2 linked regions of the Alkaliphilus metalliredigens QYMF genome follow. The protein of the gene in region 2 interacts with the protein of the main gene of each other region in a pairwise test. Links are inferred from orthologs where the notes say so. Each region holds a gene or a part of one and is shown on either strand. Other genes may lie near its edges.

Region 1 (4,311 bases), 1.4 Mb from region 2 along the record:
AGAATTACTGGTATCAGTGATCGCAACACAACAACACTACTACGATGTGGCCATTGGCAATGTCATCGGATCTATGATTTGTAATGTTGGACTGATTCTAGGGTTAACGACGCTATTCTCTCCAATAAAATTAAATAGATCCGGGTTTGCCATCAGAGGTTTTTTTATGTTAGGGAGTACGGCCCTAATGCTGTTCTTTTTACGGGATAGAATGATTAGCCCTAGGGAGGGAACGTGGTTTATTGTATTATTCACTATTTATATTCTAATTAACTTACAAGAATTCAATAAAAATCAAAAAAGAGTACCTCATGTCCTGAATCAAGAACAGGATGTTCCTCAAGGTAGTGCAAGTAAGAAGATCATTATGTTTATTGTAGGAGCTGTGTTTATAGCCTTAGGGGCGAGACTACTGGTTAACAATGGTGTCATCATTGCAAATATATTAGGTGTACCAGAACAGGTGGTGAGTTTGACCTTGATCGCCTTAGGAACATCGCTACCTGAGCTAACCACAGCCATCAGTTCTGTTGTAAAAGGACATCAAGGTATTTCTGTAGGAAACATTTTAGGAGCGAATATACTTGACATAGTGATGGTACTTGGGTTATCCTCTAAAATAGGAAGCCAAGGAATTGTAATTAGTTATCAAAATGTAATGCTAGGAGCAACCATATACAATATTCCCCAGACGCTTTATTTAGATCTCCCAGTGACCCTACTGATGATGGGTGTATTGGTTTTCGGGGGACTCTTGACCGGGAAGATTAATCGTGTAATTGGTTTTTTGATTTTTAGTATTTATGGTATATATTTGATTGCATTGGCTAAATTATTTATGTAGTCCTATAATAGGAGGCGTACGATGGAGAAGGAAATATTTCAACAAGTAAAGAATATCGTAAAAGCAATTGATGACAAGTTAGGAGAAGACATTGTTGTACTGAATTTAGGGCAGGTATCCCCCATATGTGATTATTTTGTTATCGCAACCGGTAAGTCAGATCGCCAGGTGAAGGCGATTGCCGATGAGGTCGAAAATCAATTAAAGGAAACAGGAGGTCTGCTAAGTCATAAAGAAGGACATAGACTAGGGAGATGGATTCTCTTAGATTATGGTGATATTGTGGTGCACATTTTCCATGAGGAAGATAGAGAATTTTATAGTATCGAGAGAATTTGGAAGGATGCATTGGTTGAAAATATTGACAAATTTATGGATAATGATATATAATATAATTTAATCAATGGTAATAAGTAGATGAATGGGTTATGTGTAGTGTGATTAATGAAAAACTGTATATATCAGAATAAAATGATAACATCATAGAAAGAACATATGGTTATAAGGAGTAGTAGGTAAACTTACTTTTTTAGAGAGTCGATGGTTGGTGTAAATCGATAAAGCAAGATGCTGAACTTGCCTTAAATAAGTACCATAAGGGTGGTTTCCTTTACAGACTACTATAAGTGGACTTTCAGTCAATTAGGGTGGTACCGCGGGAATTTCCCGTCCCTAAAGACTTGAAAGTTTTTTTGTTGTAAATTTTTGTATTTTGAAGGAGGTAGCTAAAATGGCAATATATGACTTTGGCAATATTGAAAAGAAGTGGCAGGAAAGATGGCAAGAGAACAAGGCTTTTTCAATTATAGAGAGAGATCGTCCTAAATATTACGTGCTTGAAATGTTTCCTTATCCATCTGGAAAAATTCATATGGGACATGTACGTAATTATTCAATTGGAGATGTTGTGGCTCGATTTAAGAGAATGAAAGGCTACAATGTGTTACACCCAATGGGATGGGACTCTTTCGGACTTCCTGCTGAAAATGCTGCAATAAAGCATGGAATTCATCCGGATCATTGGACTAAAGAAAATGTAAAAGAGATGAAGGAGCAGCTAGATGCCCTAGGATTAAGTTATGATTGGGATCGAGAAGTGTCAACTTGTACGCCAGAGTATTATAAATGGACACAATGGCTCTTTTTACAGTTTTATCATAAAGGACTTGCCTACAAAAAAGAATCTCAAGTTAACTGGTGTCCATCCTGTGAAACGGTTTTAGCTAACGAGCAGGTAGTCAATGGGGGCTGTGACCGATGTGATAGTTCTGTTGGTAAGAAAAACTTAAACCAATGGTACTTTAAGATTACGGATTACGCTGAAGCACTATTAGAGGATATCAAGCTTTTAGATGGGTGGCCGGAGAAGGTTAAAACAATGCAACAAAATTGGATTGGTAAAAGCCACGGAGCTGAAATTGATTTTCCCATCGAAAACACTTCAAAAGAATTGAAAGTTTTTACCACTAGACCAGATACAATCTACGGGGCTACATATATGGTTCTGGCACCAGAACACCCCTATGTGATGGAACTAGTGAAGGAAACAGAATATGAAGAAGCGGTTGTGGCCTTTCGCAATAAACTACAGCATATGTCTGATATTGAAAGGACATCTACTGAAATAGAAAAAGAAGGAATCTTTATTGGTAAGTATTGTATCAATCCTGTATCTAATGAAAAAATACCGATTTATATTGCTAATTATGTATTAGCCGACTATGGTACAGGGGCCATTATGGCGGTACCTGCTCATGATCAAAGAGATCTAGACTTTGCAAGAAAGTATGATATAACCGTGACTCCGGTTATTCGACCAATAGATGAATCAGATGGTTTTGACATCGAAAAGGAAGCTTATACAGATAGTGGTATCATGATCAACTCAGAAAAATTCAATGGATTAGATAGTGAAAAAGCTTATGAGGACATTGCAAAACATATTGAAACCCTAAATGCAGGAAAAAGGACCATTAATTATCGGTTAAGAGATTGGTTGCTTTCAAGACAACGATACTGGGGAACACCAATTCCTATCATATACTGTGATGATTGCGGTATTGTACCCGTAAGAGAAGAAGAACTGCCAGTCAAATTGCCTGTTGATGTGACATTCTCAGGAAAAGGATCATCACCACTTGAAACAAGTGAAGGTTTTTTAAACACAAACTGTCCAAGCTGTGGTAAAATGGCTAAAAGAGAGACTGACACAATGGATACCTTTGTTGATTCTTCTTGGTACTTCCTGAGATATACTGACGCAAACAATGAACAACTTCCTTTTTCTAAAGAAGCTGCTAATTATTGGGTGCCAGTAGATCAATACATTGGTGGCGTAGAGCATGCCATTTTACATCTACTTTATTCTAGATTTTTTACAAAGGTCATGAAGGATCTAGGTTTGACGGATCAACCTGAGCCATTTAAAAAGTTACTGACACAAGGGATGGTTTTAAAAGATGGGGCAAAGATGTCTAAATCAAAAGGCAATGTAGTCAGTCCTGAAGAAATCATTCAAAAGTATGGTGCAGATACAGCGAGACTATTTGTGTTGTTTGCAGCGCCACCAGAAAGAGATTTAGAATGGAGTGACCAAGGGGTTGAGGGTAGTTATCGTTTCTTGAACCGAGTATGGCGCTTAGCTGAGGAATTCATAGACAATAATCTATTTATGTCAACTTCTTTGGGTGAGGCCCTAACTAAAAGGGACAAAGATTTGAAGTATACGATACATTACACCATTAAAAAAGTAACCAGCGATGTTGAAGATAGATTTAACTTCAATACAGCCATTAGTGCGGTTATGGAGTTAATTAATGAATTATATAAATATAAAGAAACAGATCCTTCGAAATTAAATGGCGATCTATTTCGAGAAGGAATTGAAACAAGTATCTTGTTGCTAGCGCCATTTGCACCTCATTTTACCGAGGAATTATGGGAGAAACTTGGGAAAGCTGAAAGTGTCCATATGACAAATTGGCCTGAGTACGACCATGAAGCCATCATAAAGGATGAAGTTGAAATCGTTATGCAAGTCAATGGTAAGGTAAAGGATCGAATGATGGTTCCTACCAATGTATCTAAGGAAGAGCTGGAAAGTTTAGCCATGAAAAATGAAAAGATAATACAGATTATAGAAGGGAAACAAATCATTAAGATTATTGCTGTACCAAAGAAGTTAGTTAATATTGTTATAAAATAGGGGGGGCAATATGGAAAAGAAGTTACATCCAATACTACAGGGAATGATTCCTTTAGTTGAAGGAATTGCAAAAACATTGGGGAAAAATTGCGAAGTCGTGCTTCATGAAATTAAGGATAATGAAAAATCCATCGTAGCCATCACGAATGGACATGTTACAGGTAGATCAGTTGGAAGTCCTATGCTAGATGTGGGAATACAGGCAATTAGGAAAGGGAACGATGCTGATAATATATTAAACTATCGAAATAAAAGTTCAGAT
Region 2 (5,446 bases):
GCCAATGCAGTTTCTAGATTTATTCGAGAAATTCCAGAGGAACTCATCACCATGGAAAAACCCTATAATCGGCAGCAAGAAGTTCGAAAAATGCAAACTTCACCCCTATTTAATGGAGGCGGAATGTATCAAAAACCCGTTAAACAGGAAAATATAACAGGGGAGATTAAAACAGGAATGAAAATCAAACATCCAAAGTTTGGTGTGGGAACAGTGGTTGCCGCATCAGGAGAAATGTTGACAATTGCTTTTCCAAATGCAGGGATCAAGAAAATTTCTACTGCCTTTACACAATTAGAAGTGATTAAATAACTTGAGTCGTGTCATACTTTCAAATCAATTCGCTAAATATATTTAATTTTCATCGGAAGATAGTGTGAAAATTGTACAAGCTAATATAGAGAACATGTTTTTAACAATATACAATAAGTATGGATATGTAGTTAGGAATATAGGTGAAAGAGGGAAGCATATGGATCAAATGAAGGAAATGGAGCAATTAGTAAAGCAGTTAAATGAGTATAGCTACAAGTATTATGTATTAGATCAACCAATTGTCAGTGATAAGGAATATGATAGTCTTTATGATCAACTGATAGAATTAGAAGAGAAAACAGGACATGTTTTATTAGACTCACCGACACAGCGGGTGGGTGGGGAACCCTTGAAAAAATTTCAATCTCACCAGCACGTCGCCCTACTGTGGAGCTTAGATAAAGCCAAGACTGCTGAAGAATTGGTTGCTTGGGAACAACGAATTAAGAAAAAATTAGAATCAAACCATGAAATTGAATATATTGTAGAGTACAAATTTGATGGGTTAACCCTAAATTTAACCTATGAAAATGGAGAACTGGTTCAAGCAGCTACCAGAGGTAATGGCGTCGTAGGAGAATCTATTATTGAACAGGTGAAAACAATCCAAGCGATTCCCTTAGGAGTTGATTTTAACAATAAGATGGAAATTCAAGGGGAAGGCTTAATGGCAATATCTACACTGGCCCAATACAATAAAACTGCTAAAGAGCCTTTGAAGAACCCTCGAAATGCTGCGGCCGGAGCTCTGAGAAACCTAGATCCCAAGGTTACAGCTAAGCGGAAACTGGGTGCTTTTTGCTATAGCATAGGGTACTATGAAGGAATGGAATTTGAAACCCATATACAAATGATTGATTTTTTGAAAAAAAACCGATTTCCTGTCAGTAACTATATAAAATCATGTAAAGGAATTGATCAAGTAATTGAGCAAATCCGTGAAGTTGAAGCAGGAATGAAAGAATTAGATTATTTAACCGATGGGATTGTAATCAAGGTAAATGATTTAAGGACAAGAGAAATTTTAGGATATACCCAAAAGTTTCCTAGATGGGCCATTGCATATAAATTTGAGGCCCAAGAGGTCACAACAAAGTTAGAAGCCGTACTATGGCAGGTAGGGAGAACTGGAAAGCTCACACCGGCCGCCCAATTAGAGCCTGTAGAAATTGCTGGTGTAACCGTCAGTAGGGCGACCCTAAATAACTGGGAGGATATTCAACGAAAAAAGGTTAAGGTGGGTTGTCAAGTATGGTTAAGGCGATCCGGAGATGTGATACCTGAAATCATGGGTGCAATAGAAGAAACCTGTGAGGAAGCAGTGGAGATTGAAAAACCTCAGCATTGCCCTGCCTGTGATAGTGAAATTGTCCATAGGGGAGTTCATATCTTTTGTCCTAACTCCCTATCCTGTAAGCCTCAGCTTGTTTCGAGAATCGTTCATTATGCAAGTCGAGATGCCATGGACATAGAGGGATTTAGTGAAAAAACCGCGGAACAGCTGTTTGAAGCTTTGGGATTAAAGAACATTGCTGCGTTATATGAGCTAAAATATGAAGATTTAATTCAACTGGAACGATTTGGAGACAAAAAGGCAAAAAATTTATTGGATGCCATAGAAGAAAGTAAAACCTGTAAGCTAGACGCTTTTATTTATGCATTAGGCATTCCTAATGTAGGCAGAAAAACAGCTGCTGACCTAGCCAATTATTTTGGTGACTTAGAGAAGATACAGAGAGCAAACTATGATGAATTAGTGGTTCTGCCTGATATTGGAGGGATTGTAGCCCAAAGTATTGTGGGTTTTTTTGAGGATGAGAAAATCATAAAAAGTATAGAGCTGCTACTGGCAGAAGGGATCAAACCGCAGCACAAGATGAAAAACAGACAGGAAAGTATTTTTTCTGGAAAGACAGTTGTGGTAACAGGAACCTTAGAGAATTATGGACGGAAGGAAATTCAAACACTTTTAGAAGAACAAGGTGCGAAGGTTTCGGGAAGTATTAGTAAAAATACGGACTTTGTTATTGCAGGGGATAATGCTGGATCAAAACTAAAAAAAGCCCAAGAAATCTTGGAATCTGGCGTGGAGACAAATTTACAAATTTTAGACGAAGCTGCCTTTGAAGCGTTGTTATAAAAATTCGTCTTATGCTACCGCATCGACTCATAGCGCACTTAGATTTTAAACGGGTATTGTTTAAAATCTCAAGTGCTTAAATAAATTCGTCTGATGTTATCGCATCGACTCACAGCGCACTTAAATTTTAAATGGGTATTCTTTAAAATTTTAAGTGCTTAAAATGGAATATGGGTTGGAATAAAATCCAACCCACATCACACCTTCAAGCTATGATTTTATGTCAGATTTACTTGAACCCTACCAGAAGTATCTGCCACCAAACAGCACAACAAGAAGCAAGAAGAAGAATAATAAGCTTTCTCGGTTGTCAGCTGTCCAGAATCCACAACGGCAGAAGATTAACACTAACAGTAGGAAGAAGAACAATAAACTACTTTGACCTCCAAACAATCCTGCTTTAGCTTCAGCCATATTTGTCACCTCCTTATAATGAGGATTTATTAACCTTTGGTTATTTCATCATATGAACAAATGCTTTAGATGGTGATAAATGAAAATAAAAAATAAATGGGGAATCGAATGATGAGAAAAATAGTTTATTTTATAATTGGTATTTTATTGTCCATTGTGGTGCTCTTAACATCTGTTCAAATCATGGCGTTTAATTTAAACCACTTTGAACGCTCCTTTGAAAGATTCAATGTTCCAGAAGTAACTGGAATGGAAATAGATCAGTTAATGTATACCATTGAAGACGTATTAGAGTATTTTGAAGACGAGCGACCTCTATTAAATACCAGAGCCATTGTGAGAGGGCAAGAACAGGAAGTGTTTGGTGAAAGGGCAGTTCTTCACATGATTGATGTGAAGGCACTTTTTATAGGTGGGAGAATTGCTAGAAATGTAGGATTAGCACTTATGCTTTTATTAACTGGAGTTATGATCATAAAAGATACAAAGTGGAAGGTTCACCTAGGTAAAACGGTTTTTATTACAGCAATAGGAAGCTTTTTAATGCTATTATTATTACTGCTCTTAATGTATGTTGATTTCTATAAATATTTCACGTATTTTCATTTGATCTTTTTTGATAACGATTTATGGATTCTTGATCCTAAAACAGAAATTTTAGTTCAAATGGTTCCGGAACCTTTTTTCTATGATACAGCAGTCAAAATTATTTTGATTTTTCTAGGGGGTCTATCGGTCTTGGGTGGACTGGGCTGGTGGAGTCAAAAGAAATACGCAAAAAAACCCTAGGAGGAAAGCCTCCTAGGGTTTTCACTATTTTATTGAAGTTTTTCGGGGATCAGTAAGTTTTTTTAGTAGATTCAAATAATTTTTTTCATGTTCAGCTTCAATTTTACCTACCTCATGAAAAAAAGAAGCAATTTCATCTAATTCTTCTTGTCGTGCTATTCGTTCAAACTCTTTGTACATGGTGGTCCATTCATAGTGTTCACTTTGAGCAGCCATCCTTAAATTAGTCACTGAGTCTTGAACACCATTTAAAAATTCGAAGATAATTCGACCATGCTCTTCCTCCTGCTTTGCTGACTCTTGGAAAACGTCTGCTACTTCATTCAGGCCCTCTTGTCGTGCAATCTTAGCAAAAAAAGCATATTTATTCCTAGCTTGGCTCTCACCAGAAAAAGCAGTCCAAAGGTTTTTTTCGGTTTGTGTTCCTTTCAAATTCATTTATCTCACCCCTATAGTTGTTTTCCTAATTAATCGATACATGATAGATTCTACTAAATATTGTAACATACTTTTACGAAAAGTAGAATGAGAGTATCAGTGAATCTGTTTTAGCAGGGTAATCAAACAGCTAAGTGTTAAGCTGCCTAGAAAAGAATAAGAGAAATAATGGAATGGGCAATGATGTTTTGAGTAGATAGACAAGGGTATAATAAAAAAAATTTAGAATGATTGACACAAAAAAAACCAAGTGATATACTGAAAACAACAAAATAATGAAAATCATTATCATGAGGGGGAATACATATGTCTCTATACAATTACCATATAAAGCAGCAATGTGTTGTTGAACAATTACCTGCAATTGGGTTGCTGAAATCCTTAGGGATGAGAGTGGGATTAACTGTGTCCATCGTTTCAAAACAGCCATGGGGAGGACCTGTTATTGTTCAGGTTGGGAAGAGAAGTATTGCTATTGGGAAGGATGTAGCAGAACAGATTGTCGTGAAGGGGGTAGCTTAATTGGGGTGTCATGAAGTTGAAGAAAAAATACAACGTGGATCGGAAGATGGACTAAGGGTCCTCTTAATGGGAAATCCTAATGTGGGCAAAAGTGTCATCTTTTCAAAGTTAACAGGAAAAGAAGTGCTAGCAGCAAACTATACTGGAACAACGGTGAGTTTCACCAAGGGTAATATACATTTTGGAAATAAGAAGGGAACGCTGATTGATGTGCCAGGGACTTATTCATTAAAGGCTACCTCGCCAGCTGAAGAGGTGGCAGTAGATTTAATGAAGGAAGGTGCAGATGTAATCATTTTTGTGCTAGATGCCACAAATCTAGAGCGGAACCTTAGTTTAGCATTACAAGTCAAGCAATATGGAATCCCTACTGTATTTGCTCTTAATTTAGGAGATGTAGCAGAGCATAAAGGAATAACCATTGACACACAAAAGCTAGAGGCAGAATTGAATGCACCTGTGATTCCAACCATTGCCACTCGAAATATAGGATTAAAGAATGTTTTAGAAAAGGCCTGGGAAGTTGCTTTACATAACTTAAGTGATGATAATGAGTATTGCTTGCAGCACGAAGATACTTGGGAAGAAGCGACTAGAATTACTAAGGCAGTTGAAAGCTATGAATATAAGGAACCTACCTTATGGGATCGGATAGAGGATTTGACTTTAAAACCATTTCCAGGTATTCCAATTGCAATGTTAGTTTTAGTACTATCACTTGGTTTCGTTGTAGGTGGAGGAAAGGCTATTAGAGCTACTATTTTTCTTCCTTTACTTAATAATTTTTATGCACCATTTATGATGAATCTTGTATCGAATTTTGTCCAA

Evidence for each region. Proteins that work in one complex are often made in the same cells at the same time.
Region 1: the proteins of ligA (region 2) and leuS interact in binary tests that used the Escherichia coli proteins (3 or more experiments, as listed by UniProt). The link is inferred for Alkaliphilus metalliredigens QYMF from one-to-one orthologs.

The regions. Positions count from the first base shown.
Region 1 is NC_009633.1:2,378,642-2,382,952, forward strand. Bases 1,242-4,311 are described here. They hold leuS (leucine--tRNA ligase), read left to right. Parts: upstream 1,242-1,574; coding sequence 1,575-4,049; downstream 4,050-4,311. Other genes in these bases: AMET_RS11440 (helix-turn-helix transcriptional regulator), read left to right, coding at 4,060-4,311. Also shown: AMET_RS11425 (calcium/sodium antiporter), read left to right, coding at 1-844; rsfS (ribosome silencing factor), read left to right, coding at 866-1,234.
Region 2 is NC_009633.1:978,767-984,212, forward strand. What follows is about bases 1-2,963. They hold ligA (NAD-dependent DNA ligase LigA), read left to right. Parts: upstream 1-472; coding sequence 473-2,455; downstream 2,456-2,963. Other genes in these bases: pcrA (DNA helicase PcrA), read left to right, coding at 1-312; AMET_RS26165 (hypothetical protein), read right to left, coding at 2,696-2,869. In the rest of the region: AMET_RS04640 (TIGR01906 family membrane protein), read left to right, coding at 2,978-3,658; AMET_RS04645 (rubrerythrin family protein), read right to left, coding at 3,683-4,096; AMET_RS04650 (FeoA family protein), read left to right, coding at 4,403-4,618; AMET_RS04655 (ferrous iron transporter B), read left to right, coding at 4,619-5,446. UniProt on the Escherichia coli protein: DNA ligase that catalyzes the formation of phosphodiester linkages between 5'-phosphoryl and 3'-hydroxyl groups in double-stranded DNA using NAD as a coenzyme and as the energy source for the reaction.